Regions from separate parts of the Streptomyces sp. NPDC086023 genome, predicted to be linked through region 1. Evidence: riboswitches for the same ligand, from Rfam matches in the RefSeq annotation. Region 1 holds a riboswitch; each other region holds the start of a gene.
The links. Region 1 has a riboswitch for cyclic di-AMP ahead of ACIF6F_RS05010 (peptidoglycan DD-metalloendopeptidase family protein). Riboswitches for the same ligand answer to the same signal wherever they lie in the genome.

Region 1 (6,845 bases):
TGCCACGGGAGCACATCCTTCACCGAAGGGTGTGACCTACGCGACCGTAGGAAGGGGTTGACGCGGGGTGATCTGGACCACCCGGTCAGTTTGGCCGAAAACAGCCGTACGACCGGGACCCCCCTCGGGACCCGGTCGTACGGCTGCCTCGGTGGACGCGCCGGCCTCGCGGGGCGCGCCGGCGGAAGCGGCTCAGACGCTGACGCCCTTGTCCCGGAGGTAGGCCAGCGGGTCGATGTCGTCGCCGTAGCTCGGACCCGTGCGGATCTCGAAGTGCAGGTGCGGGCCGGTGGAGTTGCCCGTGGAGCCGGAGAGGCCGATGCTGTCGCCGGCGCCGACCGACTGGCCCGCGGAGACGTTGAGCGAGGACAGGTGGGCGTACTGGGAGTAGCGGCCGTCCTCGTGCCGGATGATCACCTCGTTGCCGTACGCGCCGCCCCAGCCGGCGGAGACCACGGTGCCCGCGCCGACCGCGCGGACGGTGGTGCCGGAGCCGACCGAGAAGTCGACGCCCGTGTGGTAGCCGCTGGCCCACATGCCGCCGCCGGCCCGGTAGGAGGTGCTGATGCCGCCGCTGACCGGGGCGACGAACCCGGCGCCGCTCACCGCGGTGGCGGAGCGCTGGGTGGAGCGGCTGGCGGTGGCCGCGGACCGGTCGGCGCCGGTGTCCTCGGCGACGGCCTTGGGCTCGGCCTTCCGGACGGCCTTCTTCCGGGTCTTCTCCGGGGCCTTCTTCGCCGGCTTGGGCGCGGCCGCGGGCTTCGCCGGGGCCTCGGCCGCCTTCGGCGCGGCCGCGGCGCCGAGGGTCAGCTCCAGGCCGGGGTGGATCAGGGAGGGGTTGCCGCCGACGGCCTCGCGGTTGTCGGCGTACAGCTTCTGCCAGCCGCCGCTCAGGTGGTGCTCGTACGCGATCTTGGAGAGGTGGTCGCCGGCCACCACGGTGTACGTGGCGGGGGCGGCCTGCGGGGCCGCGGCGGGGGCGGCGGCCGGAGCGGTGCGGGCGGCCTGGGCGGCCTGGGCGGGCAGCGCCTGGGGGGCGGCGGCCGGCCCGGCGGCGTGGGCTCCGGAGGCCCCCATCAGCGGCAGCGCGAGGGCGGCGCCGCCGGTACCGGCGGCGACGAAACCGCGGCTTATCGGGCTGGACTTGGGGCGGCGGTGCTTACCCTTTCCGGGCATGGCGCATTCCTCTCCGGCGCCTGCGAGGTGAGCTGTCGGGTTCGGGCTGGAGATGCCCGGCCGCACACGTGCGGCTTCACCCCGAGCCGGCTGCGAGAAGATCGCGCCCGGCGGCTTACCTGGTTCCCCCGCTCCTGCCGCACGAGTGGTCGGGTGCGGTTTCCGGGCGGCGGCAGGATTCGGCGTTCCACCCGGATCGGGGGCGACGGTAATCCAGCGCCCTCAGGCGGAACAAGCCGTGAATTCCCCTTGGGAATCACCCGGATGAATGATCGACGGAATTCCCGTCACACTCCGTCCATTGCGGACGCGTAACAGCCAGCACCACAGCGGAATTCAGGATTCCATCGCAGCCACGGACGGTCACCGTATGATCTGCCTCACGAGGAGGTCGCACATCTGCCGCCTCATTGCGGTAACTTGACGCCAAGTAGTGCAATTCGGACATGTCCCCCGAGCCGCCAGGAGCCCCCACGTGACCCAGCAGATACCCCAGGCGCCGTCGACCGAGCCGGAGCTGACCGGCGTGCGCAACTTCCGCGACGTGGGCGGACTTCCGACCACAGACGGGCGGAGGATGCGAACGGGGCGTCTGTTCCGAAGCGGACATCTGGCACATGCCACCGATACCGATGCGCAATACCTCGCATCGCTCGGACTGCACACCGTCTTCGACTTCCGCAACGCCGCCGACAAGGCGCTCGAAGGCCCCGACGTCGAACTGCCGGGCGTGCGCAACGTCAACATCCCGCTCTCCGACCCGGCCGACGGCAAGGAGTTCTGGACGATGGTCCGCGACGGCGACCTGACCCAGCTGGAGGAGGTCCTGGGCGACGGCCGGGCCGCGGCGCGCATGTCCGCCTCGTACCGCAAGATGATCAAGGAGCGCACAGCCGAGCACAGCAGGGTGGTGCACGCCCTCGCCGAGGACAGCGTCCCCGCGCTGATGCACTGCGCGGCCGGCAAGGACCGGGCCGGCCTCTCCATCGCGGTCACCCTGCTCGCGCTCGGCGTGGAGCGCGGGGCCATCGTCACGGACTACCTGGAGTCGAACGCGCCGCACCGCCGCTACCGCGTCCGGCGCGGCAGCGACGCCCCCGAGGCCCGCTCCCCCGAGGTGATGGCGCTGCTCAGCCCGCTCTTCGACGCGCGGGCCGAGTACCTGGAGGCGGCCTTCGCCACCATCGACGAGGTCTGGGGCGGGGTCGACGGCTACCTGGCCGAGGGCCTGGCCCTGGGCCCGGACACCCTGGACCGGCTGCGCGAGCGCCTGCTGGCCTGACGCCCCGCCAGACGGCGCGGACCCGCAGGCGGTCACGGATGCGGGCGGGGGTGCGGCCCCCGCCCGTCCGCACGCCGCGCCCGCCCGGGTCCGTACGGCCGCGCCGCCCTGCTCAGCGCCCCGCGACCGCCTGCTTCACCAGCGTCCGCCCGAAGTCCCACATCAGCGAGCCGCCGCCGTGGGCCTCGTCCATCACGTCCCGGAAGGCGGCGACGAACCGCTCCACGTCCGCCTCGTCGATCACCAGCGGCGGAATGAGCTTGATCACTTCGAGGTGGTCGCCGGAGACCTGCGTCAGGATCCGGTGCTTCTGCAGCAGCGGGACGACCACCATCTGCGCGAAGAGTCCCTTGCGGGCCGCCTGGAGCATCGTCCACCGGCTGCGCAGCCCCAGCGACGAGGGCCGTCCGAACTCGATGCCGATCATCAGCCCCCGGCCGCGGACCTCGTGCAGCAGCTCGTACTCGCCGACCATGGCGGCGAGCCGCCCGCGCAGCAGGTCGCCCATCGCCCGCGCGTGCGCCACCAGCCCCTCGTCGTCCATCACGGCGAGGACCGCGAGCCCGGCCGCCATCGCCTGCGCGTTGGACCCGAAGCTGGCCGAGTGCACCAGTACCCGGTCCATGGACGAGTACACCTTCTTGAAGATCCAGTCCTTGCCGAGGGTGGCGCCCACCGGCACGTACCCGCCCGAGAGCGCCTTCGCCACGCACACCAGGTCGGGCTCCACGCCCGCCTCGTGCTGGTACGCGTAGAAGTCCCCGGTCCTGCCGAGGCCGGTCTGCACCTCGTCGGCGATCAGCAGGGCCCGGTGCCGGTGCAGCAGCTCCTGCGCGGCCCGCAGGTAGCCGGGCGGCGCCGGGTACACCCCCTTGCCCTGGACCGGCTCGACGATCAGGGCGGCCACGTCCCCGTGGCGCAGCTCCCGCTCCAGGGCACCGAGGTCCCCGAGCGGCACCGCGGTGTCGGGCAGCAGCGGGGCGAACCCGTCGCGGAAGCCGCTCTCGCCGTTGACCGAGAGGGAGCCGGCGGTCAGGCCGTGGAAGGCGTGGGTGCAGTAGAGCACCCTGGGCCGGCCGGTGGCGTAGCGGGCGAACTTCAGCGCGGTCTCCACGGCCTCGGTGCCGCTGTTGCCGAAGAACACCCGGTCCAGGTGGGGGCTGTACGAGAGCAGCCGCTCGGCCAGCAGTCCCGGCAGCGGCTGGCAGTCGAAGCGGGTCAGGTCGGCCAGCGAGGCGTCGAGCACGTCGTGCAGCGCCTTGCGGACCACCGGGTGGTGCCGGCCCAGGCCCATCACGCCGAAGCCGGCCAGCATGTCGAGGTGGTCGTGGCCCTCGGCGTCCCAGAAGTGGGCGCCCTCGGCCCGCTCGTAGACCTTGTCGAAGCCGATGGTGTGCAGCATGCGGGGCAGCTGGTGGTTGAGGTGGCGGGCGTGCAGTTCGTACCGCTCCCCACCGCGTTCGGCGAGCAGCCGGCCGAGGTCGAAGCCCTTCCCCGCGGCCGTGGGGTCCTGTGTCATGCGGTGTTCTCCTCCTCGGGCGCGCCGGCCTGGCCGCGGAGTGCCGCCGCGGTCCCGTCACGCTGTTCCTGGCCCCCCAGGGCCCGGGCGATGCTCCCGGCGATCTCGACCGGGGTCAGCCCGATGTCGGCGAGCACCTCGCCGCGCTTGGCGTGCGCGAGGAACCGCTCGGGGATCCCGAAGGACCGCAGCGGTACGTCGGTCCCCGCGTCCCGCAGCTGCTGGGCGACGGCCCAGCCCACGCCACCGGTGCGGCTGTTGTCCTCGACCACGGCGACCAGGCGGTGCCGGGCGGCCATGGGTACGAGGGCCTCGTCGAGCGGCTTGACCCAGCGCGGGTCCACCACGGTGCAGGAGACGCCCCGGGCGGCGAGCAGCTCGGCGGCGCCGAGGCAGACCGGGGCCATCACGCCCGCGGAGACGATCAGCACGTCCTCCCGGCCCGGTGCGGCGCGCAGCAGCAGGTCCATGCCGCCGACGCGGCCGGCCGCGGGCACCGGGGGTCCGACGGCCTCCTTGGGGAAGCGCAGCACGGTCGGCGCGTCGGAGACGTCGAGGGCCTCGCGCAGCTGGGCGCGGAGCTGGCCGGCGTCGCGGGGGGCGGCGATGCGCAGGCCGGGAACGACCTGGAGGACCGACAGGTCCCACATGCCGTTGTGGGAGGGGCCGTCGGTGCCGGTGACGCCGGCCCGGTCCAGGACGAAGGTGACGCCGCACCCGTGCAGGGCCACGTCCATCAGGACCTGGTCGAAGGCCCGGTTGAGGAAGGTGGCGTAGACGGCGACGACCGGGTGGAGTCCGCCGGCGGCCAGACCGGCGGCCGAGGTGGCCGCGTGCTGCTCGGCGATGCCGACGTCCCAGACGCGGTCGGGGAAGCGGGCGGCGAACTCGGTGAAGCCGACGGGGTGGAGCATCGCCGCGGTGACGGCGACCACGTCGGCCCGTTCGGCCCCGATCCGGGCCAGCTCCTCGCCGAAGGCGGAGGTCCAGGAGGGCACGGGGGCCTCCAGTGGCAGCCCGGTGCCGGGGTCGATGACGCCGACGGTGTGGAAGCGGTCGGCCTCGTCGGCGAGGGCGGGCGGGCAGCCGCGCCCCTTCTCGGTGATGCAGTGCACGAGGACCGGGCCGCGGAATCGTTTGGCCCGGTGCAGCGCGGCCTCCAGCGCCTCGGTGTCGTGCCCGTCGACCGGGCCGATGTACTTCAGGCCCAGGTCCTCGAACAGGCCCTGGGGCGCGACGGCGTCCTTGAGGCCCTTCTTCGCCCCGTGCAGGCCCCCGTAGAGGGGCTTGCCCACGACGGGCGTGCGCTCCAGGAGGTCCCGGCCCCGGGCCAGGAGGCGCTCGTAGCCGTCGGCGGTGCGCAGGGCGGCCAGGTGACCGGCGAGTCCGCCGATGGTGGGGCCGTAGCTGCGCTCGTTGTCGTTGACGACGATGACGAGCGGGCGGTCGGCGGCCGCGATGTTGTTGAGCGCCTCCCAGGCCATGCCGCCGGTGAGGGCGCCGTCGCCGGTGACGGCGACGACGTGGCCGGAGCCGTCGCGCAGCTGCCGGGCCTTGGCGAGGCCGTCGGCCCAGCCGAGGACGGTGGAGGCGTGCGAGTTCTCGATGACGTCGTGTTCGGATTCCGCGCGCGACGGATATCCGGAGAGTCCGCCCTTTCCGCGGAGTTTCGAGAAGTCCTGACGGCCGGTGAGCAGTTTGTGCACGTAACTCTGGTGGCCGGTGTCCCAGAGAATGCGGTCCACCGGCGAATCGAACACGCGGTGCAGGGCCATGGTCAGTTCGACCACGCCGAGATTGGGTCCGAGGTGGCCGCCGGTCCTCGCGACGGCTTGGATCAGGAATTGCCGGATTTCCTGGGCGAGTTCGGCCAGGTGCTCGCCGGGAACCGCTTTCAGGTCGCGCGGTCCCCGGATCCCTTCGAGAATCGACATGCTGGTCCCCCTGGTGATCGTGTGCCGCTCCTCAGTCGCGGTTGCCCGAGACCGTCTCGCGGGCGGCGCGCAGGGACTCCTTGAGGGAACCCATGGTGGCGAGGACGGCGGTCGGCTCGTAGCCGCAGTGCGCCATGCAGTTGGCGCACCGGGGGTCCTTGCCGCGGCCGTACTTGTCCCAGTCGGTGTCCTCGACGAGCTCGCGGTACGTGGGCACGTAGCCGTCGCTCATCAGGTAGCAGGGCCGCTGCCAGCCGAAGAGGGAGTAGTTGGGGATGGCCCAGGCCGTGCAGGGGAAGTCCGCCTTGCCCTCCAGGAAGTCGAGGAAGAGCGGCGAGTGGTTGAGCCGCCAGCGGCGCCGGTTGCCGCCCGCGAAGGCCTTCCTGAACAGCTCGCGGGTCTGCTCGACCCCGAGGAAGTGCTCCTGGTCGGGCGCCTTCTCGTAGGCGTAGGCCGGCGAGATCATCATCTCGTCGACCTGGAGGTCGTCGTTGAGGAAGTTGAGCACCTCGATGACGGTCTGGGGGGTGTCCGTGTTGAAGAAGGTCGAGTTCGTGGTGACACGGAAGCCCCGGCGCTTGGCCTCCTTGATGGCCGCCACCGCCTCGTCGAAGACGCCTTCCTTGGCGACGGACTCGTCGTGGCGCTCGCGGAGGCCGTCGATGTGCACGGCGAAGGCGAAGTACGGCGAGGGGCGGAAGTCCTCGATCTTCTTGCGCAGCAGCAGCGCGTTGGTGCACAGGAAGACGTACTTCCGCCTGGCCACCAGCTGCCGGACGATCTCGTGGATCTGCGGGTGCATCAGCGGCTCGCCGCCCGCGATGGACACCATCGGCGCGCCCGACTCCAGCACGGCGCCGACCGCCTGCGCGACCGGCATCCGCTGCTTGAGCACGCCCGCCGGGTGCTGGATCTTGCCGCAGCCCTCGCATTT
Region 2 (6,845 bases), on a different contig from region 1:
AGGCACACGTACCGGGTGTCGGCCTCCACGAGCCGGAGGAAGGCGCCGACGGTGTCGGCCAGCCGGCCCTGGAGGGCGCCGTCGGCGAGGTCGCCGGTGCCGGTGAAGCCCTCGTGCGCCTTGGCCAGGCTGAACATGTCCGGGTAGACGCGGCAGCCCAGGTGCTCCAGGGGGACGCGCAGGGCCCAGAGGCCGCGGTTGCCGCCGACCATGGACGGCGAGGCGGAGACGAGCAGCGCGTGCTTGTCCTTGAAGGGCTGCGGCCGGACCCGGGACACCCAGTCGACGGCGTTCTTCAGCACCCCGGGCACGGAGGCGTTGTACTCGGGCGAGGAGATCACGAAGGCGTCGCAGGAGGCGATCCGCTCCCGCAGGGCCAGCGCGCCCTCCGGCAGCCCCGTCTCGGCCTCGATGTCGCCGTCGTAGACCGGCATCGGGAAGTCGGCCAGCCGGGCCAGGTCGACGGCCGCACCCGCCTCGGCGGCCAGCCGGGCCACCAGGGCGGCCAGCCGTGTGTTGAGCGACCCGGCACGCAGCGACGCGCCGAAGACCAGCAGACGCACCGGCTGGCGCCCCTCGTCGGGGACCGGCATGCGGGCCGCTTCGGGGACCGCCGCGGGTCCGGGGTCAACAGTCATGGTCCGCTGCCTCCAGTGCGGGGGGTGTGACCACGAGCCCAGCACAGCGGGAGAGCGGCGGACGGGTGCCGGGGCCGTGCCGTGGGGGAAGTCACCCGGGCGGCGGCGGCCTCTCCGACCACCCTCACCAGAACGGACTAAAACGGACAAAAATGAGCGCTTGCGGCGCATCCTGTTTTTCCATGCCGCGCCGGTATTTCGCACCCCTTGTGATGGCCGGTGATATGTGTCACGCGCGGCTTTCGCGCGACGGGTCGCGACGGCCCCGAAAGTGGTGCCGCGACTGGAAAGTTGGGGTGTGCCGAAAAATCGATCTTGTCCTTTTCCGGCCCGAATTCCCCCGCTCGCTTTCCTTTAGCGAATTCGGGGCTTGTTCCGTCCCGCGGCTCTCGCCTACGGTCACGCTCATTCCGGGTGGAACGCCGAATCCTGCCGCCGCCCGGACCGCACCGTCCCCATTCAATTCACGTACGGCAGGAGCGGGGGAACCAGGTAGGCCGCCGTTCCGCGATCTTTCGCGGAACGGCTAGGGGTGAAGTCACCGCGTGTGGCCGGTCAACTCCAGTCCGAACCCGACAGCTCACCTCGCAGGCGACGGAGAGGAATGCGCCATGCCCGGAAAAGGCAAGCACCGCCGCCCCAAGAACACCCGTCTGACCCGCGGTTTCGTCGCCGTCGGCACGGGTGGAGCCGCCCTGGCCCTGCCCGTGCTGGGCGCCGCCACGGCCAGTGCCGCGGCGCCCGCCGCAGCCGGGACCGTCGCCCCGCAGGCCGTCGCCGCCGCCCCGGCCGCGGCGCAGAAGGCCGCCGTGACCTATTCCGTCAAGGCCGGCGATTCCCTCGTGAAGATCGCCGAAAAGCATTCCCTCGCCGGCGGCTGGAAGAAGCTCTACCAGGACAACAAGACGATCATCGGTGACGATCCGTCACTCATTCGTCCGGGCCTGAAGCTTTCTGTCGGAGCGGCCGCCAAGAAGGCCGCGCCGGCCAGGAAGGCCGCCCCCGCGCGGGCCGACCGTTCCGCCCGTACCACCACCCTCAAGGCCGTGGCCCCCAAGGCGAAGACCTACGCGAACAACCTCGACGGGTGGATCCGCGAATCCCTCGACGTCATGGCCAAGCACGGTATCCCCGGTACCTACAACGGCATCTACCGCAACGTCATGCGGGAGTCCTCGGGCAACCCGCTCGCCATCAACAACTGGGACTCCAACGCCGCCGCGGGCATCCCCTCCAAGGGCCTGCTCCAGGTGATCGACCCGACGTTCCGCGCCTACCACGTGCCCGGTACCTCGACGGACTCGTACGACCCGGTCGCGAACATCACCGCCGCGTGCAACTACGCCGCCGCGCGCTACGGCTCCATCGACAACGTCTTCGGCGCCTACTGATCCCTCTCGGGTGTGCGACACCGGGACCGGCGGCCACGGCCGCCGGTCCCGGCCGCGTTCGCGGGCGGGATTGCGGGTGCGATTGCGGGGGAGTGCCCCGACACGCGCCGCGTCAGGTGCGTGTGTACCTGACGGACGGCGGGCGGCAGCGTTGAGCGCGTGGCCCGGGCTGCCGAAGCTGGCCGGAAGTGGCCCCCGGCCCCGGCGTCGCACCCCGCTCCGCCGTGGCCCGGGGCGTGATGTCGCGCCGACCGGATGAGGAACCACGTGATCGACCTCGATGGACAAGTCGCCCTGACCACGGAGCTCTTCGGTGACCCCGAGGCCCTGTTCGGCACGCTCGGCGGGCGCGGCCCGGTCCACCGCGTCGCCCTGCCGGACGGCATGCCCGCCTGGCTGGTGACCGGCCACCGGGAGGTGCGGGAGGCCCTCTCGGACCCCCGCCTCGTCCGCGGGGCGCACGCCGCCGCCCCCGAACTCAGGCAGTACCTCGGCATGTACAGCGACGAGTTCGTGCTCACCCAGCACATGATGCTGAGCGACCCGCCGGACCACACCCGGATGCGCAAGGTGGTCGCCAAGGCCTTCACCCCCCGCCGGGTCGAACTGCTGCGCCCCCGCGTCCAGGAGATCACCGACGGGCTGCTCGACGCCGTCCTGCCCGCAGGCCGGGCCGACCTCGTCGAGGCCCTGGCGCTCCCGCTGCCGATCGCGGTGATCTGCGAGATGCTCGGCGTCCCGTTCGGCGACCGGGACGAGTTCGGCCGCCACGCCGAGGTGATCACCGGCATGAACGCCTCCTCGGGGCCCGGTGAACTCGCCGCCGCGGGGCAGTGGTTCAACGCGTACCTCAGCGAGCTGATCGCCCGCCGCCGCACCGAGCCCGGCGACGACATGATCTCCGGGATGCTGGAGGCCCAGCGGCACGGCGACACGCTCTCCGACCTGGAGATGCGCTCCAACGTGTTCATCCTGCTGGTCGGCGGCTTCGAGACCTCCGTGAACCTCATCGCCAACGGCGTCCTGGCCCTGCTCCGCCACCCCGAGGCCCTGGAGCGGCTCCGCTCGGACGAGAGCCTGCTGCCCGGCGCCGTCGAGGAGCTGATGCGCTTCGACAGCCCGGTCTCCACGGTCACCTACCGCTTCGCCACCGAACCGCTCACCATCGGAGGGGCCGACATCCGGCCCGGCGACCACGTCGCGGTCTCCATCGCGGCCGCCAACCACGACCCGGCCAAGTTCACCGATCCGGGCAGGCTGGACATCACCCGCCGGACCAACGGCCACCTCGCCTTCAGCCACGGCATCCACTTCTGCCTCGGCGCCCCGCTGGCCCGGCTGGAGGGCGAGATCGCGCTCCGCGAGGTGCTGCGCCGGCTGCCCGGCCTCGGCCTCGCGGAACCGGCCGAATCCCTCACCTGGAAGCAGAACTTCATCGTGCACCGCCTGGACCGGCTCCCGGTCACCTTCACCCCCGGGCCCGCGTAGGCCCCGGCCCGCACAGGCCCGGGCCGGCACCACCGCGGCCGCGAGGCCGCTCCCGGAGCCGGGCCCCGCTCAGAACCCCGGGAGCGGCTCCGGGGCCGGCTCCGCGGAGGCGTCGGTGCCCGGCAGCGGCAACTGGTGCAGCAGCCGGTCCGCTTCCACCGCGCGCAGCGAGGCACTGCAGCTCACCAGCGCGCCCGTGGCGTCGCGCTGCATTCCGGGGTGGTCGTGGCGGGCGGCCTTCCACTGCCCGACGCCGACCGGCATCGCGGCGACGTTCCGCCCGCAGGCGGGACACTGGACACGCGGCATCTTCATCCCCTCAGGATGGCGCATCCCGCCGACACCACGGCCGGCCGCCCTCCCGCCCTCCCCGCCTCCCCGCCTCCCGGCCGCCCCCGCCGGCGCCGGCCGTCCGGCCCGGGAGGTGGCGGCCCGTCAGACCGCGTGCGGAAAGCGGAACAGCCGGTCCGGGTCGTAGCGCCGCCTGACCTCCTCCAGGCGGGGCAGTGCCGGCCCGTAGTAGGCCCCGCGCCAGTCCGGCAGCCACGGGTCGGCGTAGTTCTGGTACGCCCGCCCGCTCGCCCAGGGCCGCAGCCGCGACCACAGCTCCCGCAGCCACCCCTCGTGCCGGGCGACCTCGGCGGGCGTGGCACTGCCGGGCCACAGGGCCAGGTACTGGGCCAGCAGCTCCTCGCCCCGGTGCACGAAGGCGGTGTCGCCGACGGCCACCCGGTTCAGGGCCCCGCCGCACACCCCGTCCAGCTGGACGACGCCCCGCCCGCCCGGCGGCACCGCCGCCGGGTAGCCGGCTACCGCGTCGAGCAGCACGTCCACCGCGGCCTCCGACAGCCCGCCCGCGCGCCAGAAGTCCGAGCGCGCCGCGTACGTCTCGCGCTCCAGGCTCCCGCGCGGATCCTGGCCCGGCAGCCCGCCGGGCAGGTGGCACTGCGGCACCGTGCGTTCCCCGCACCCCGCCATGACGCGCATCGTCTCCTCGTACCCCCGCACCACGAAGTGGCGGTCGCGCGGCTCCGATCCGGCGAGCGCCTCCAGCCGGTCCAGCAGGCGCTCCGTCTCGCCCGCGCCGTCCAGGCACACCACGCGCACGGCCGGCCCCGGCGTGCTCCCGTCCGGCCCGGCCCCGTACAGCTCCACCTGGCTCCAGTACGGGTCCGGCAGCTCCGCCAGCCACCGCCGCCAGCCCAGCACCAGCGCCTTCGCGTCCCGCCACGCCCAGTTCAGCTCCGCGAAGGCGCAGTCGGCCATCGCGTGGGTGCGGAAGCGGAACTCGGTGACCACGCCGAAGTTCCCGCCGCCCCCGCCGCGCAGGGCCCAGAACAGGTCCGGCTCGTGGCCGGCGTCCACGTCCCGCACCACCCCGTCGGGGGTGACGATCCGGGCTCCGGTGAGCCGGTCGCAGGTCGCCCCGTACGCCCGGCCGGACACGCCCAGCCCGCCGCCCAGCGTGAGCCCGGCGATCCCGACGGACGGGCACAGCCCGGTGGGCAGCGCCGCCCCGACCGCCCCCAGCCGGGCGTGTACGTCGGCCAGCCGGGCTCCGGCACCGATCCGGGCGCTGCCGGCGCCCGGCGTGACCCGCGCCAGCGCTCCCACGTCGAGCACCAGGCCGGGGCCGGTCGACCAGCCCGGGTAGCTGTGCCCGCCGCTCCGGGGCACGACGGGCAGGCCCTGGCGGCGCGCGAAGTCCAGGCACGCCGCCACGTCGGCCTCGTGCGCCGGGTAGGCGACGGCGGAGGGGGCGGTCCCGTCGTGCCGCGGCTGGTACAGGCGCTTCGCGGCGGGGTAGTCCGGGTCCCCGGGCAGCACCAGCCGCCCGTCGAGCCCCCGGGCCAGCGCGGCGAGGTCGGCGTCCCGGCGCCCGGCGCCCCCGGCCCTCCCGCGGCCGCCGGGCCCCTGAGCCGGGCCGCCGGGCTTCCGGTGCCCGGCCGCCTCCGCCCGGCCCGGCACGGCGAAGGAGGCGAACAGGGACGCGGCCAGCAGCCGCCGCCGGTGAAGGGTCATACCGCCCACTACGCCGCGTACCGGCCCCCGGCCCGCCGCGGCACGCCGCCGCCCCGCCGATCTCCGCCCGGCCGGCCCCGGCAGTCCGGGGCCTACCGCCGGTAAAGGCCGGGGAAATTCCTGTCGGCCGCCCTGCGCTTCCCGCACCCGGAGTTTTCGTTGCCTTGACGCGTCCTTGACGCGGATCCATGCGTCCGGACCCACCCCGCACAACGGAATCCGCATCCCTGCGGCCATTGACCGGTGCCCACCCGGAGGCTTCCATTCCTCCCCGGGAGCACCGGCACCCCCATCACCAGCCGCCCCGGAGGCGATACCGCTCCCGCCCCAGAGACACCGCAAGCCGATCGGAACCCGCCTGATGACCGACACCCTCAGCGCCCCGCACGCGCTGGCCCCCGCCACCGGCCCCACCCCGCAGAAGCTCAAGCGTTCCATCGGCGTCGTGGGCGGCACGCTGCTCACGCTCTCGTGCGTGACGCCCGCCTCGACCCTCTTCGTCGTCGTCCCGGACCTGTTCTCCGGCCTGGGCACCTTCACGGCCCTCACCATCGCCATCGGCTCGCTGCTCTGTATCGGCGTGGCGTTCTGCTACTCAGAGCTGGGCACCCTGATCCCCAGCGCGGGCGGCGAGTACGCCATGGTGTCGACCCTCGCCGGCCGCCTCGCGGGCTGGCTGGTCTTCGTGCTCTCGCTGCTCGTGGTGATGATCGTGCCGCCCGTGATCGCGATGGGCACCGCCGACTACCTCGCCCCGGTCGTGCACGTCCCCGCCGCGCTCGCCGGCGCCGGCGTCATGCTGCTCGCCACCCTCGCGGGCCTGCTCGACCTGCGCGCCAACGCCTGGATCACCGGCGTCTTCCTGGTGCTGGAGGTGGTGGCCGCCGCCGTGGTCGCCGTACTCGGCTTCGCACACTCCGAGCGCGGCACGGACGCCCTCACGCACGGCCAGGTGGCCGCCGAAGGCGGCGGCCACTCCGCCGTCACCGCGGGACTCGTGATCTCCGGCCTGGCCATCGCCCTGTTCATCACCCAGGGCTTCTCCACCGCCGTCTACCTCTCCGAGGAGCTGGAGAACCCCCGCCGCAACGTGGCACGCACCGTGCTCGCCACCCTCGCCATCTCCACCGCCGTGATCCTGGTCCCGGTCATCGCGATCACCGTCGGCGCCCCCGACCTGGAGACCCTGACCAGCGGCGACATCAGCGGCATGGTCACCGCCTGGTCCAACTCCGCGGTCGGCACCTTCGTCAGCCTCTGCGTGGCCCTGGCCATCGTCAACGCGGGCATCGTGATGGTCATCCAG
Region 3 (6,845 bases), on a different contig from region 1:
TGTCCGTCAGGCCGCCGGCGTGGAACTCCTTGCGGAGGTCGTTCGAGGGCGTGAGGGCCTTCGGCCACTCGTCCACCCGGGCGTCCGCCTTCGACACGCCGCGCGGCCAGAGGCGGTCGACCAGGACACGGGTGCCGTCCCCGTCGGTGGGCGGGTCGTGGACGCGGGCCACTCGGATCTCGCTGCTCCGGTTCATGGGGCCAGGGTGGGGGACGGGCCGGCCGGCGGCCAGTGCGCCAGGAGCGTGTCGAGGGCGTCGATCATCCGGGCCCAGGAGGCGTCCGGGTCGCGGGCCGCGTGGAAGGCGGCGGCGTCCTCCAGGGCGGCGAAGCCGTGGAAGGTGCTGCGGAGCAGCCGGACCGCGTCGGTCCGGTCCGGCTCGCCGAGCTCGTAGCCGCGGATCATCGCGTACGTGTACTCGGTCATCCGCCCGTGCCCCGGGGAGGCGGCCAGCACCTCGGCCGGCAGCTCCAGCTGGGTGGCGGCGTAGCGGCCGGGATGTCCGACGGCGTACGAGCGGTAGGCCTGGGCGAAGCCGGCGAGGGCGGCCTTCCCGGCGCGCCCGGCGACGGCTGTGCCGACGAGGTCGGCGAACTCGGCCGCGCAGCGCACGGCGAGGCGGGTGCGCAGGTCCTGGAGGTTCCGCACGTGCGAGTACAGGCTCGCGTCCTTCACGCCGAAGCCGCGCGCGAGGGCGGAGAGGGTGACGCCGCCGAGCCCCGCGGAGTCGGCCAGCTCGGCGGCGGCCTCGACGACGCGGTCGGCGGTCAGTCCTGCTCGGGGCATGTTCTCCCTAATCCAATTAATGGTTTGCCTAGGGTGTCTAGGAAGATTAGCGTGCGGGACATGAAGGCGCTCACCGAATCCGACATCCGAGGCTCGTTCATCAACTGCTCCAAGGGCGAGGCCCAACGCCTGCCCATGCCCCGCGACCTGGCCGAACGCCCCTGGGACGACCTCGACTTCCTCGGCTGGCGCGACCTCTCCGCACCCGACCGCAGCTACCTCGTCACCGAGCGGGCCGGCCGGCTGGTCGGCATCACGCTGCGCTTCCCCTCCGTGAAGCGCGGGTTCCTGCACCGCAGCATGTGCACCTTCTGCCTGACCACCCATCCCGGCTCCGGCGTCTCCCTGATGACCGCCCGCAAGTCCGGGCGCGAGGGCCGCGAGGGCAACTCCGTCGGCGTCTACATCTGCACGGACCTCGACTGCTCCCTCTACGTGCGGGGCAGGAAGCAGCCCGAGCCCGGCGGCCGCTTCGAGGAGACGCTCACCGTGGAGCAGCAGGTCGAGCGGATGAAGGGGAACCTGGACGCCTTCCTCGCCAAGCTCTGAACGAGGAGGGAGCGGGGGCGGCGGGTGGGCACCCACGGAACGACGAAGGCCCGGATCCAGAAGGATCCGGGCCTCGTACTGAGTAGCGGGGACAGGATTTGAACCTGCGACCTCTGGGTTATGAGCCCAGCGAGCTACCGAGCTGCTCCACCCCGCGTCGGTGATTACAGCTTACGCCATTTCGGGGGGTGCTCGACGCCATTTGTTTCCCGGCGGGTTCCCGAGGGGCTCGTGACCCGGCCGCGGACCGGGTCACGAGCGGGGCGCGACACCCGTTCGGCCCTGCCCGGTCGCCGTACGGCCGCCCCGCCCGCAGCCTTGGGAGGCGGGGCGGCAGCGGCCCGTGGCGCGGGCGCGAGCGGACCGGTCAGGGAGAGACGTGGTGGGGCTGGGGCAGCGAGGAGGATCCTTCCGGGCGGCCCGGGGAGCCGGCAGGGCCCGGGGCCGGATCGGTGAGGGCAACGGCAACGGCAACGGCAACGGCAGACGGTTCGCGCGGATCTTCCTGAGTGTGCTCCCCGTGCTCCTGATCGTCCTGGGGCTGGTCTTCGACGTCCTGACCCCGCCCGGCTTCACCGGGGCGCCCTTCTTCACCGCCGCGCCCCTGATCGCGGCCCCCCTCTTCGCCTTCACCACCACCCTGCTCACCGGTGCGAGCGCCGCCCTGGCGGTGCTCGTGCTCCAACTCCGCAACGGCAGCTCCGGCCGGGTCGAGGCGGTCACCGAGCTGGTGACCGTCTTCACCGTCGCCGTCCTGGCCCTGCTGATCAACCGCGTGGTCCGGCGCAGCGGCGAACAGCTCGCCTCCGCGCGCGGCGTCGCCGAGGTCGCCCAGCGCGCGGTGCTGCCCACCCCCGCCGGACGCGTCGGCGGGCTGCACGTCTCCGCCCGCTACGAGGCCGCCGACGCCGACGCGTTCATCGGCGGGGACCTGTACGCCGTCCAGGACACCCCGTACGGCGTCCGCCTCGCGGTGGGGGACGTGCGCGGCAAGGGGCTCGGGGCGGTCGAGGCGGTGGCGGTGGTGCTCGGCGCCTTCCGCGAGGCGGCCGAGCTCGAACCCACCCTGGAGGGCGTCACCCGGCGGGTGGAGCGCGCCCTGGCCCGGGAGGGCACCCGGCGCGACAGCCTCGACTCCGTCGAGGGGTTCACCACCTGCGTCCTGGCCGAGGTCAGCCCGGACGGCGGCACGCTCCGCGTGGTCAACCGGGGCCACCCCGCACCGCTGCTGCTGCGCGCCGACGGGAAGCCGGAGGTGCTGGCCCCCACGGAGGCCGCCCTGCCGCTGGGCATGGGCGAGCTGGGGGACGGGCGGTACCGGGCGGACGCGTGGCCCTTCCCCGCCGGGTCGACGCTGCTGCTCTACACCGACGGGCTCTCCGAGGCCCGGGACGCCGCGGGCGCCTTCTACGAGCCGGCCGAGCGGCTGCGCGGGCGGATCTTCCCCGGGCCGGAGGAGCTGCTGTCCGGCCTGATCGCCGATGTGCGGCGGCACACCGGCGGCGGGGCCACCGACGACATGGCGCTGCTCGCGGTCGTCCGCCCGACGCCGGGTCAGACGGCCCGCCGGAGGTCCGTCACTGCGGTACGGCGCCGCTGAGCGCGTCCGGTCGGCCACGCAGCGTGAGCGAAGCGGGTTGGGGAGCCGGTCGGTTGACGGATCGTCAGGGTGCGGAAGTGGCCGGAGTGACGGTGCCCGCGCAGGCGGCTCATCCCTTTCTGCTGCCCCATGAGGCATTTGTTCTGGCCAACGTCGGTCACGGAATGGCCGGTTGATGTGAAGGATCAAGTAAGGGAGCTTGGAATCACTCCCTGTTGTCTATTACCGTTCGATAACGCAGCGCGGCTGTCCCAGCCGTCGCAAGTGACGGCACCGTGCGCGTGCGCGCCGAATCCCGTGAGGGAACCGGGGAACCACCAACTTGGGGTGAATCGGGTCGTTCTGACCCGTAGGAGACCTTCCTGCTCCGAACCCGTCAGCTAACCCGGTAGGCCAGAAGGAAGGAAAGGAGCGCCCCCGTGGCGTCCAGCAGGCCTGCCCCCGAAGCCCCCGGGTCCATCGAGACGGACTCGCCCTACCCGGGCGGAACCGGTGCCGGGGCATGGGGCGAGTGGAACCCCACCGAGGACTCCGCCCGTCCCGCCGGCGGCCGCCACCGCGTCGCCAAGCAGCGCGGCGGACTCGCCCGCAGCTCCACGGTCCTCGGCGTCGGCATCATCGCCGCCGTCGGCGCCACCGGCATGGCCACCGCCCAGGACAAGCCCCCGGTCGCGATATCCATACCCTCGCTGCTCCCCGACGACGAGGCGGACGCGGCGCAGGAGAGCACCCCCATCGAGGCGCTCACCAACGCGGGCGTCACCCCCGAGCAGGCCGAGGCCGGCACCGACGCCGGCGAGGCCCTGCGCAACCGGATCCTCCAGCAGGCCGAGTCCCAGGCCGACGCGGCCGTCGCCCAGGAGAAGGCGGCGGCCCAGCGCGCCGCCGAGCAGGCCGCCGCCGCGAAGGCGAAGGCCGAGCGGGAGGCCGCGGACAAGAAGGCCGCCGAAGCGCGCAAGGCCGCCGAGGCCGCGGCGAAGGAGGCCGCGGAGGCCAAGGCCGAGGCGGAGCGCCTGGCCAAGCTGGCCGGCCAGTACGCGCTGCCCACCTCCTCGTACACCCTGACCTCCCACTACGGCGACTCCGGCTCGATGTGGTCCTCCGGCCAGCACACCGGCCTGGACTTCGCCGCGCCGACGGGCACCCCGGTCAAGGCCGTGCACGGCGGCAAGATCATCTCGGCGGGCTGGTCCGGCGCGTACGGCTACCGCATCGTCCTCCAGCTGGAGGACGGCACGGAGGTCTGGTACTGCCACCTGTCCTCGATGTCCGTCACCTCGGGCACCGTCACCACCGGCGAGACCATCGGCCGCGTCGGCGCCACCGGCAACGTCACGGGCGCCCATCTGCACCTGGAAGTGCGGACCGGCGGAGCGACGGTCGACCCGCTGGCATGGCTGCGGGGCAAGGGTCTGACGGTCTGACGACGCCGGGGTACGGGTCCACCGCTCCCGGCGGGTACGGGTCCACCGCTCCCGGCGGGTGGGGGGCCGCGGCTCCCGCGTACGGGTCCACCGCTGCCGCGGCGTACGGGCCCGCCGCACTCCCCGCGTACGCCGCGTCCCGCATCGCCGGTACGAAGAGCGGCTCCCGGCGCCCGCGGGCCCGTACCCCGAGCCAGGCCAGCACCCCGAAGACCGGCACCATGACGGTCGCGTACACCACGTAGAACCCGTACTCGCCGAACTCCGACGAGCTGTTCCACAGCGCGTGCGTCGCCATCGCCAGCGCCAGCCCGGCCAGGGGCAGCCCGGTGCGCCGCCACCGCCCGGCCGCGAAGGCCGCCCAGCAGAAGCCGAGCCCGGTCCACACGGTGAACAGCGGGTGCGCGAACGGGGACATCACCACCCGAACGAAGAAGGTCGCGGCCGTCACGGAGTCCAGCAGCGAGGTGCCGCTGCCGAGGTCCTCACCGAAGGCGTTGCCGAGGTAGAGGATGTTCTCGGTGAAGGCGAAGCCCGTGGCGGTGAACCCGGCCACCACGATCGCGTCCGTGATCCCGGTGAACCGCCGACCGCGGAAGAGGAAGACCAGCAGCAGCGCGGCGGCCTTGGCGCACTCCTCCACCACCGGGGCGATGGCGATCGAGCCGAGCTGGTCGGCGTCGCGCGGGTCCAGGGTCGCCGCCGCTATCCACCGGGTCGCGAAGCTGTTGGCCACTATGGCGATGAGCGCCGCGGCGCACGCCCCCCAGGCGAAGACGAACAGGTGCTGGGGCCACGGCCCCGGCTTCGTCCGGTCCAGCCAGTGGAACACCGCCATCAGCGGTGGCACCGGCAGGACGGCGAGGCCGAGGCCGACGAGGAAGCCCTGGGTGCCGGTCTGCTCCCGTACGAGGGCGAGGATCAGCACTCCGGCGACCGCGAGCAGCCCGATGGACGCGCGAGACAGGACCCGGAACACGCCACGACAGTAGCGATCCGGACGTGTACCGGAGGGCTGGTTTTCAGTTCTCGGTGCGCCGGAACAACAGGTCGTGTACGACGTGGCCCTTGTCCAGGCCCTGTCCCTCGAAGCGGGTGAGCGGCCGGAACTCCGGGCGCGGCGCGTAGCCGCCGTCCGGCTGGGTGTTCTCGAAGTCCGGGTGCGCGCTGAGCACTTCGAGCATCTGCTCGGCGTACTCCTCCCAGTCCGTGGCGCAGTGCAGGATCGCGCCCGGCGCGAGGCGGGTGGCGGCGAGCGTCAGGAACTCGGGCTGGATCAGCCGGCGCTTGTGGTGGCGCTTCTTGGGCCACGGGTCCGGGAAGTACACGCGCATCCCGGCGAGGGCCGCGGGGGCCAGCATCTCGCGGAGCAGGATGATCGCGTCGCCGTTGGCGACCCGGATGTTGGTGAGGCCGTTGCGCTCGGCGAGGCCGAGGAGGTTGCCCTGGCCGGGGGTGTGCACGTCGACGGCGAGGATGCCGGTGCCGGGGTCGTCGGCGCCCATCTGCGCGGTCGCCTCGCCCATGCCGAAGCCGATCTCCAGGACCACCGGCAGGCCGTCGAACATCTTGTCGAGGTCGAGGACCTCGCGGCCGTCGATGTCGAGGCCCCAGGTGCCCCAGAGGCGGCGGAGCGCGTCCTCCTGGCTCGTGGTCACCCTGCTCCGGCGCGGCTGGAAGCTGCGGATGCGCCGCTCGTGGTGCGAGCCCGCCGGGTCGGGGGCGGGGCCGTCCGGGAAGCGGGGCTGGTGGCGCCACACCGGAGGGGGCTTGGGCTGGGGGTTCAGGGACTCAGACACAGTGCCGCCAATTCTACGGCGGCCGGCCCGCCCGGCATCCCGGCAGCGGGAGCCGCCCCCGGCCGGGCGTCCGGCTGCGGGTGCCCGGCCGTCGCCAGGTCCGGTGTCCGGTCGCGCGGTCTGCGCGCCCGGGGTCCCGGCGTCCCGGCTACGGTGCCAGCGCCGCCAGTGCCCTGCGGGCCACCTCCCGTCCGATGGGCAGGGAGGCCGTCGCGGCCGGCGAGGGGGCGTTGAGCACGTGGACCGTACGCGGCGCCTCGCGGATCAGGAAGTCGTCGACCAGCGTCCCGTCCCGCAGCACCGCCTGGGCCCTCACCCCCGCCGCGGCCGGGGTGAGGTCGTCCTCCGTGACCGCCGGCAGCAGCCGCCGGACCGCCTGCGTGAACGCGCCCTTCGACAGGGAGCGGTGGATCTCCCCCGCGCCGTACCGCCAGTGGCGCGCCGCCACCCGCCACATCCCGGGCCAGGCCGCCGTGGACGCCATGTCCCGCGGGCGCACCGCGCCCCACGAGTACCCCTCGCGGGCCAGTGCCGGCACCGCGTTCGGCCCGACGTGGACGCCGCCCCCGATGCCCCGCGTCAGGTGCACCCCGAGGAACGGGAAGGCCGGGTCCGGCACCGGATAGACCAGTCCCCGCACCAGCGAGGGACGCGTCAGGTCGTAGTACTCCCCCCGGAACGGGATGA
Region 4 (6,845 bases), on a different contig from region 1:
GGCTCATTTTCCTTTTCTGGCACCTCGGCCGGACAGGGAATGGCGCGGCGAAATCAGGGCACGGAAAAAATGCGGCCCGACGAATTCCGCCACCCCTTTGTATACGGCCTTTGTTAAAGGCGGCCGCCCGCGGTGTTTACGGCAGGTTGCGAACCCCTCACCGGCCCCTCGCCCCGCGCCCTCCGCAGCCGGTGCGCCCCCGTGGTGCGGGCCATGTGCGCGGCGGCGAGGGCCCGCGCCCGGTCGGCGTCCCCGCGCGCCACGGCGTCGACGATGGCGCCGTGCTCGGCCCAGGACTCCACGGGGTGCGCCGGGGCCTCCACCACGTACATCCAGGCGATCTTGTGCCGCAGCTGGGTGAGCATCGAGATCAGAGCGGGGCTGCCGGAGGCCTGGGCGAGCGTCTCGTGGAACCAGCCGCCCAGGGAGCGCAGGTCCTCGCCCTGGCCCCGGCGGGCCCTCTCCTGGCCGAGGCGTACGAGCCCGCGCAGCACCTTCAGGTGGCCCTCGGTACGCCGCTGTGCGGCCCGGGAGGCCCCCAGGGGCTCCAGCAGCACCCGCAGCTCCAGCAGGTCGGCGGCCTCCTGCTCGGTGGGCTCGGCCACGCAGGCCCCGGCGTGGCGGCGGGTGGTGACGAAGCCCTCGGACTCCAGGGTGCGCAGGGCCTCGCGGACGGGGACGCGCGAGACGCCGTACCGGCGGGCGAGGAGCTCCTCGGTGAGCCTGCTGCCGCGCTCGAAGACGCCGGCGACGATGTCGTCGCGGATCGCCGTGCACACCGCGTGCGCGGGAATGCGCATGACCGGACCTCCGCTTAATCCCCGCGAAACGCGGTCGGCGTCGACATGTGTGCCGCCGACTCTATTGCAGAAACGAGGAATTCCGGAGCGCACCGATGAATTCCGGAATGGTTTTTTACCGGATCTGCACGTGTCGGATGCACACGCCGGCTCCGCGCACCTCCGGCGGAGGGCACGCCGAAGGCCCCGGCTCGGGGAGCCGGGGCCTTCGGGAAGCGTGCGACGCCGCGGTGGCGACGGGTGCGGTCGCGGGTCAGATGCTGACGCCGTGCGAGCGCAGGTACGCCAGCGGGTCGATGTCCGAGCCGTAGTCGGCCGAGGTGCGGGCCTCGAAGTGGAGGTGGGGGCCGCTGGAGTTGCCGGTGGAGCCGGAGAGGCCGATCTGGTCGCCCGGGGTGACGCGCTGGCCGACCGAGACGCTGATCGACGAGAGGTGGCCGTACTGCGTGTACGTCCCGTCGTTCATCTTGATGACGACGTTGTTGCCGTACGCACCGCCCCAGCCCGCCTCGACGACGGTGCCGAGGCCGACCGCGTGCACCGAGGTGCCGGAGGCGGCGTGGAAGTCGATGCCGGTGTGGCTGCCGGAGGACCACATGGAGCCGCCGGCCTTGTACGAGGTGCTGACGTACGAGCCCGCGACGGGGGCCACGTAGGTGAGCAGACGCTTGCGCTCGGCCTCACGGGCGGCGCGCTCGGCGGCCTCGCGCTCGGCCTTGGCCTTCGCCTCTGCCTTCGCCTTGGCCTCGGCGGCGCGCTGGCGGGCCTCGTTCTCGGCCTGGGCCTTGGCGGCGGCGATCTCGGCGGCGGCCTGCTGGGACTCGGCCTGGGCCTCGATCTGGCCCGCGAGGTCGTCGGCGACGACGACGGCGTTCAGGCCGGTGTCCTCGGGGCCACGGGAGTCCGCGTCGGTGGCGGCGAAGGCCGGGCCGGCCAGGGTGCCGACGACACCGGTGGTCGCGAGGGCGGCTATGCCGGCCACGTTCGCGCTCTTGCGGCTCAGACGGCTGGGGCCACGGTGCTTACCGGTGGCACGACTGCCAAAGGCCATGGAGAGGCTGATCCTTTCCTTCCCTCTCGCCTACCGGGTTAGCTGACGGGTTCGGAGCAGGAAGGTCTCCTACGGGCCACCTCTGGCGAGGCGGTCCGATTCACCCCAGGGACTGATGTGGGTCCCCGGCTCCCCAGGCTCGCGCCTGACGGGGACTCGGCGATCGCTGTCCGGTGCCGCGGGTGCGGCTGTTACAGCTGACGGACAGCGAGGTTGACGCTAGGCGGATCGTCGGACAATCACCAAACGGACACGCTGTTTTGTGGCGTACGCCACGGGTCATTCAGGCAACGACCACCCCGAAACGGACAGAGAGCACAAACGGGGCCTCGGTGGGCAATCCACCAAGGCCCCGCCTCATGTCGGCCCGGAATCAGGTCAGTTGGTGACCACGGTCACCTCTCCGATGCCCAGCGCCCGCACCGGGTCCGCGATCTGCGACGCGTCACCCACGAGCACCGTCACCAGACGGTCCACCGGGAAGGCGTTCACCACGGCCGAAGTCGCCTCGACCGTGCCGGTTTCGGCGAGTCGCGCGTACAACTGCGCCTGGAAATCGTCCGGCAGCTCCTGCTCGACCTGGTCGGCCAGGGTCCCGGCGACGGCCGCGGCGGTCTCGAACTTCAGCGGCGCGACACCGACCAAGTTCTGTACGGCCACGTCGCGTTCGGTGTCCGTCAGGCCCTCGGCGGCGAGGGTGCGCAGCACCTGCCACAGGTCGCCCAGCGCGGGGCCGGTGTGGGGCGTGTCCACCGAGCCGCTGATGGCCAGCATCGAGGCGCCGGTTCCGTCGGCCGTGGAGCGCAGCACCTGCCCGAAGGCGCGCACGCCGTACGTGTAGCCCTTCTCCTCCCGGAGCACGCGGTCCAGGCGCGAGGTGAGCGTGCCGCCGAGGCAGTACGTGCCGAGCACCTGCGCGGCCCAGACGCGGTCGTGGCGGTCCGCCCCGATCCGGCCGATCAGCAGCTGGGTCTGCACGGCGCCGGGCCGGTCCACGATCACCACGCGGCCGGTGTCGTCCGCGGTGACCGGCGTGACGGGGTACGCCTCGCCCGTGCCGCCGGTCCAGGAGCCCAGGGTGTCGGCGAGGACGGCGTCCAGGTCGGTGCCGGTCAGGTCGCCGACCACGACGGCCGTGGCCGTGGAGGGGCGCACGTGGGCCTCGTAGAAGGCGCGGACGGCCCCGGAGTCGATCCGGCCGACGGTCTCCTCGCTGCCCTGGCGCGGACGCGACATGCGCAGGGTGGCGGGGAAGAGCTCCTTGGAGAGCTGCTTCGCGGCCCGGCGCTGCGGGTTGGCCAGCTCGTGCGGGATCTCGTCGAGGCGGTTGCGGACCAGCCGGTCCACCTCGCTGTCCGCGAAGGCCGGGGCGCGCAGGGCCTCGGCGAGCAGGGTCAGGGCCTTGTGCAGGCGGGAGGCGGGCACCTCCAGCGAGACCCGGACGCCGGGGTGGTCGGCGTGCGCGTCGAGGGTGGCGCCACAGCGCTCCAGCTCGGCGGCGAACTCCTCGGCGGAGTGCTTGTCGGTGCCCTCCGACAGCGCGCGGGCCATGATCGTGGCCACGCCGTCGAGGCCCTCGGGCTCGGCCTCCAGGGGGGCGTCGAGGATGACCTCGACGGCCACGACCTGCTGGCCGGGGCGGTGGCAGCGCAGGACCGTCAGGCCGTTCCCGAGCGTGCCGCGCTCGGGGGCGGGGAAGGCCCACGGCTTCGGCTGTCCGGCCTGCGGCTGCGGGTGGAAGGTCATCGAGGAAGCGACGTCGGCGGTCACTGGTCTGCCCCTTCGGCGTTGTCTTCGGTGGCGGGCAGCGGTTCGTACACGAGGACCGCGCGGTTGTCCGGGCGCAGCCGGGCCGCGGCGACGGCCTGCACCTCTTCTGCGGTGACGTCGAGCACCCGCTGGACCGCGGTCAGCGCGAGCTGCGGGTCGCCGAACAGCACGGCGAACCGGCACAGTTCGTCGGCCCGGCCGGCGACGGTGCCGAGACGGTCCAGCCACTCGCGCTCCAGCTGGGCCTGGGCGCGCTCCATCTCCTCGGAGGTCGGCCCGTCGGCGGCGAAGCGGGCGAGCTCCTCGTCGACGGCCGTCTCGATGCGGGGCACCTCGACGCCGCCGGAGGTCTTCACGTCCAGCCAGCCCAGGGAGGGCGCGCCCGCCAGGCGCAGCAGGCCGAAGCCGGCGGCCACGGCGGTCTGGTCGCGGCGGACCAGGCGGTTGTGCAGGCGGGAGGACTCGCCGCCGCCGAGGATGGTCAGGGCGAGGTCGGCGGCGTCGCACTCGCGGGTGCCGTCGTGCGGGAGGCGGTAGGCGGCCATCAGCGCGCGGGCCGGGACCTCCTCGACGATCTCCTCGCGCAGCTGCGCGCCCATGACGTCCGGCAGGCTGCCGTCCCGCGGCGGCTGCTTGCCGTCGTGGGAGGGGATGCTGCCGAAGTACTTCTCGATCCAGGCGAGCGTCTGCTCCGGGTCGATGTCGCCGACGACCGACAGCACCGCGTTGTTCGGCGCGTAGTAGGTACGGAAGAACGTGCGGGCGTCCTCCAGCGTGGCGGCGTCGAGGTCGGCCATGGAGCCGATCGGCGTGTGGTGGTACGGGTGGCCCTCGGGGTAGGCCAGGGCGGTCAGCCGCTCGAAGGCGGTGCCGTACGGGACGTTGTCGTACCGCTGGCGGCGCTCGTTCTTCACCACGTCGCGCTGGTTCTCCATGGACTCGTCGTCCAGCGCGGACAGCAGCGAGCCCATCCGGTCCGCCTCCAGCCAGAGCGCGAGCTCCAGCTGGTGTGCCGGCATCGTCTCGAAGTAGTTGGTGCGCTCGAAGCTGGTGGTGCCGTTGAGCGACCCGCCGGCGCCCTGCACCAGCTCGAAGTGACCGTTGCCCGAAACGCTGGCCGAGCCCTGGAACATCAGGTGCTCGAAGAGGTGAGCCAGACCGGTGCGCCCCTTGACTTCGTGGCGCGAGCCGACGTCGTACCACAGGCAGACCGCGGCGACCGGGGTCAGGTGGTCCTCGGACAGCACCACGCGCAGGCCGTTGGCCAGGCGGTGCTCGGTCGCTGTCAGGCCGCCGGAGGCGGCCTGCGCTGTGGCCGTGTGACCCATGGGCATGTGATCCCTTCGATCGCGATGAGAGAGTCCTGCCACTGTATGCAAGCGCGCCGACGGGCGGAGAAGTTCCCGGGGCCTTCCGCGGCCCCTTCGCCGCACCCCGTCCGGGGGTACCCCCAGGGTCGGGGTCGGCGTTGTCGGCGGGGCGGTCCACAATGGACCGCGTCAGACCGATCTCGGATCACGAGGAGCCGCAGCAGCGATGGCCCGCCGCAGCACGAAGACCCCGCCGCCGGAGGATTTCGAGGAGAGGATCCTCGACATCGACGTCGTCGACGAAATGCAGGGCTCCTTCCTCGAGTACGCGTACTCGGTGATCTACTCCCGCGCGCTGCCCGACGCGCGGGACGGGATGAAGCCGGTGCACCGCCGAATCGTCTACCAGATGAACGAGATGGGCCTGCGCCCCGACCGCGGGTACGTGAAGTGCGCCCGTGTCGTGGGCGAGGTCATGGGCAAGCTCCACCCGCACGGCGACGCCTCCATCTACGACGCGCTGGTGCGCATGGCGCAGCCGTTCTCGATGCGCCTGCCGCTGGTGGACGGCCACGGCAACTTCGGCTCGCTGGGGAACGACGACCCGCCGGCGGCCATGCGTTACACCGAGTGCCGGATGGCGGACGCCACGTCGCTGATGACGGAGTCGATCGACGAGGACACGGTCGACTTCACGCCGAACTACGACGGCCAGGAGCGCGAGCCCGTCGCGCTGCCCGCGGCGTACCCGAACCTGCTGGTCAACGGCGCGTCCGGGATCGCGGTCGGCATGGCCACGAACATGCCGCCGCACAACCTGGGCGAGGTCATCGCCGCCGCCCGCCACCTGATCCGCTACCCGAACGCGGACCTGGAGGCGCTGATGCGCTTCATCCCGGGTCCCGACCTGCCCACCGGCGGCCGGATCGTGGGCCTCCAGGGGATCAAGGACGCGTACGAGTCGGGCCGCGGCACCTTCAAGATCCGCGCCACGGCGACGGTGGAGAACGTCACGGCGCGCCGCAAGGGCCTGGTCGTCACGGAGCTCCCCTTCACGGTCGGCCCTGAGAAGGTGATCGCCAAGATCAAGGACCTGGTCGGGTCCAAGAAGCTCCAGGGCATCGCGGACGTCAAGGACCTCACGGACCGTTCGCACGGCCTGCGCCTGGTCATCGAGATCAAGAACGGCTTCCACCCCGAGGCCGTGCTGGAGCAGCTGTACAAGCTGACACCGATGGAGGAGTCCTTCGGCATCAACAACGTGGCGCTGGTCGACGGCCAGCCGCTGACGCTGGGCCTCAAGGAGCTGCTGGAGGTCTACCTCGACCACCGCTTCGACGTGGTCCGGCGGCGCAGCGAGTTCCGCCGCAGCAAGCGCCGCGACCGCCTGCACCTGGTCGAGGGCCTGCTGGTCGCCCTGCTGGACATCGACGAGGTCATCCGGCTGATCCGGTCCAGCGAGAACTCCGCGCAGGCCAAGGAGCGCCTGATCGAGCGCTTCTCGCTGAGCGAGGTGCAGACCCAGTACATCCTCGACACCCCGCTGCGCCGGCTCACCAGGTTCGACCGGATCGAGCTGGAGTCGGAGCGCGACCGCCTGACGGCCGAGATCGGGGAGCTGACGAAGATCCTCGAATCGGACGCGGAGCTGCGCAAGCTCGTCTCGTCCGAACTGGCCGCCGTGGCGAAGAAGTTCGGCACCGACCGGCGGACCGTCCTGCTGGAGTCGGCCGGCGCCGCGGTCTCGGCCGTGCCGCTGGAGGTCGCGGACGACCCCTGCCGGGTGCTGCTCTCGTCGACGGGCCTGCTCGCGCGTACGGTCACGGGCGACCCGCTGTCCGAGGGCGACGGCAAGCGCGCCCGCCACGACGCCATCGTCTCCTCCGTGCTGGCCACGGCCCGGGCCGAGGTCGG

Region 2: linked by a shared signal. The riboswitch ahead of ACIF6F_RS26340 (transglycosylase SLT domain-containing protein) and the one ahead of ACIF6F_RS05010 (peptidoglycan DD-metalloendopeptidase family protein) in region 1 are both predicted to bind cyclic di-AMP.
Region 3: linked by a shared signal. The riboswitch ahead of ACIF6F_RS11585 (M23 family metallopeptidase) and the one ahead of ACIF6F_RS05010 (peptidoglycan DD-metalloendopeptidase family protein) in region 1 are both predicted to bind cyclic di-AMP.
Region 4: linked by a shared signal. The riboswitch ahead of ACIF6F_RS29455 (M23 family metallopeptidase) and the one ahead of ACIF6F_RS05010 (peptidoglycan DD-metalloendopeptidase family protein) in region 1 are both predicted to bind cyclic di-AMP.

The regions. Positions count from the first base shown of each region.
Region 1 is NZ_JBITRX010000002.1:371,051-377,895, reverse strand. Features, by position in the region: gene ACIF6F_RS05015 (SGNH/GDSL hydrolase family protein) at 1-6, opposite strand, end outside; gene ACIF6F_RS05010 (peptidoglycan DD-metalloendopeptidase family protein) at 193-1,176, opposite strand; cyclic di-AMP (ydaO/yuaA leader) riboswitch at 1,181-1,338, opposite strand; gene ACIF6F_RS05005 (tyrosine-protein phosphatase) at 1,652-2,458, shown strand; gene ACIF6F_RS05000 (aspartate aminotransferase family protein) at 2,571-3,977, opposite strand; gene dxs (1-deoxy-D-xylulose-5-phosphate synthase) at 3,974-5,911, opposite strand; gene hpnH (adenosyl-hopene transferase HpnH) at 5,943-6,845, opposite strand, start outside.
Region 2 is NZ_JBITRX010000014.1:188,478-195,322, forward strand. Features, by position in the region: gene ACIF6F_RS26335 (NADPH-dependent FMN reductase) at 1-593, opposite strand, end outside; cyclic di-AMP (ydaO/yuaA leader) riboswitch at 1,049-1,245, shown strand; gene ACIF6F_RS26340 (transglycosylase SLT domain-containing protein) at 1,250-2,029, shown strand; gene ACIF6F_RS26345 (cytochrome P450) at 2,297-3,517, shown strand; gene ACIF6F_RS26350 (hypothetical protein) at 3,587-3,832, opposite strand; gene ACIF6F_RS26355 (FAD-binding oxidoreductase) at 3,953-5,539, opposite strand; gene ACIF6F_RS26360 (APC family permease) at 5,901-6,845, shown strand, end outside.
Region 3 is NZ_JBITRX010000004.1:459,113-465,957, forward strand. Features, by position in the region: gene ACIF6F_RS11560 (DUF488 domain-containing protein) at 1-196, opposite strand, end outside; gene ACIF6F_RS11565 (TetR/AcrR family transcriptional regulator) at 193-786, opposite strand; gene ACIF6F_RS11570 (FBP domain-containing protein) at 847-1,335, shown strand; tRNA gene ACIF6F_RS11575 (tRNA-Met) at 1,419-1,492, opposite strand; gene ACIF6F_RS11580 (PP2C family protein-serine/threonine phosphatase) at 1,724-2,935, shown strand; cyclic di-AMP (ydaO/yuaA leader) riboswitch at 3,212-3,345, shown strand; gene ACIF6F_RS11585 (M23 family metallopeptidase) at 3,355-4,359, shown strand; gene ACIF6F_RS11590 (PrsW family intramembrane metalloprotease) at 4,268-5,338, opposite strand; gene trmB (tRNA (guanosine(46)-N7)-methyltransferase TrmB) at 5,382-6,158, opposite strand; gene lhgO (L-2-hydroxyglutarate oxidase) at 6,307-6,845, opposite strand, start outside.
Region 4 is NZ_JBITRX010000018.1:78,810-85,654, forward strand. Features, by position in the region: gene ACIF6F_RS29450 (GntR family transcriptional regulator) at 114-800, opposite strand; gene ACIF6F_RS29455 (M23 family metallopeptidase) at 1,054-1,851, opposite strand; cyclic di-AMP (ydaO/yuaA leader) riboswitch at 1,864-2,023, opposite strand; gene ACIF6F_RS29460 (M16 family metallopeptidase) at 2,230-3,597, opposite strand; gene ACIF6F_RS29465 (M16 family metallopeptidase) at 3,618-4,949, opposite strand; gene ACIF6F_RS29470 (DNA topoisomerase (ATP-hydrolyzing) subunit A) at 5,158-6,845, shown strand, end outside.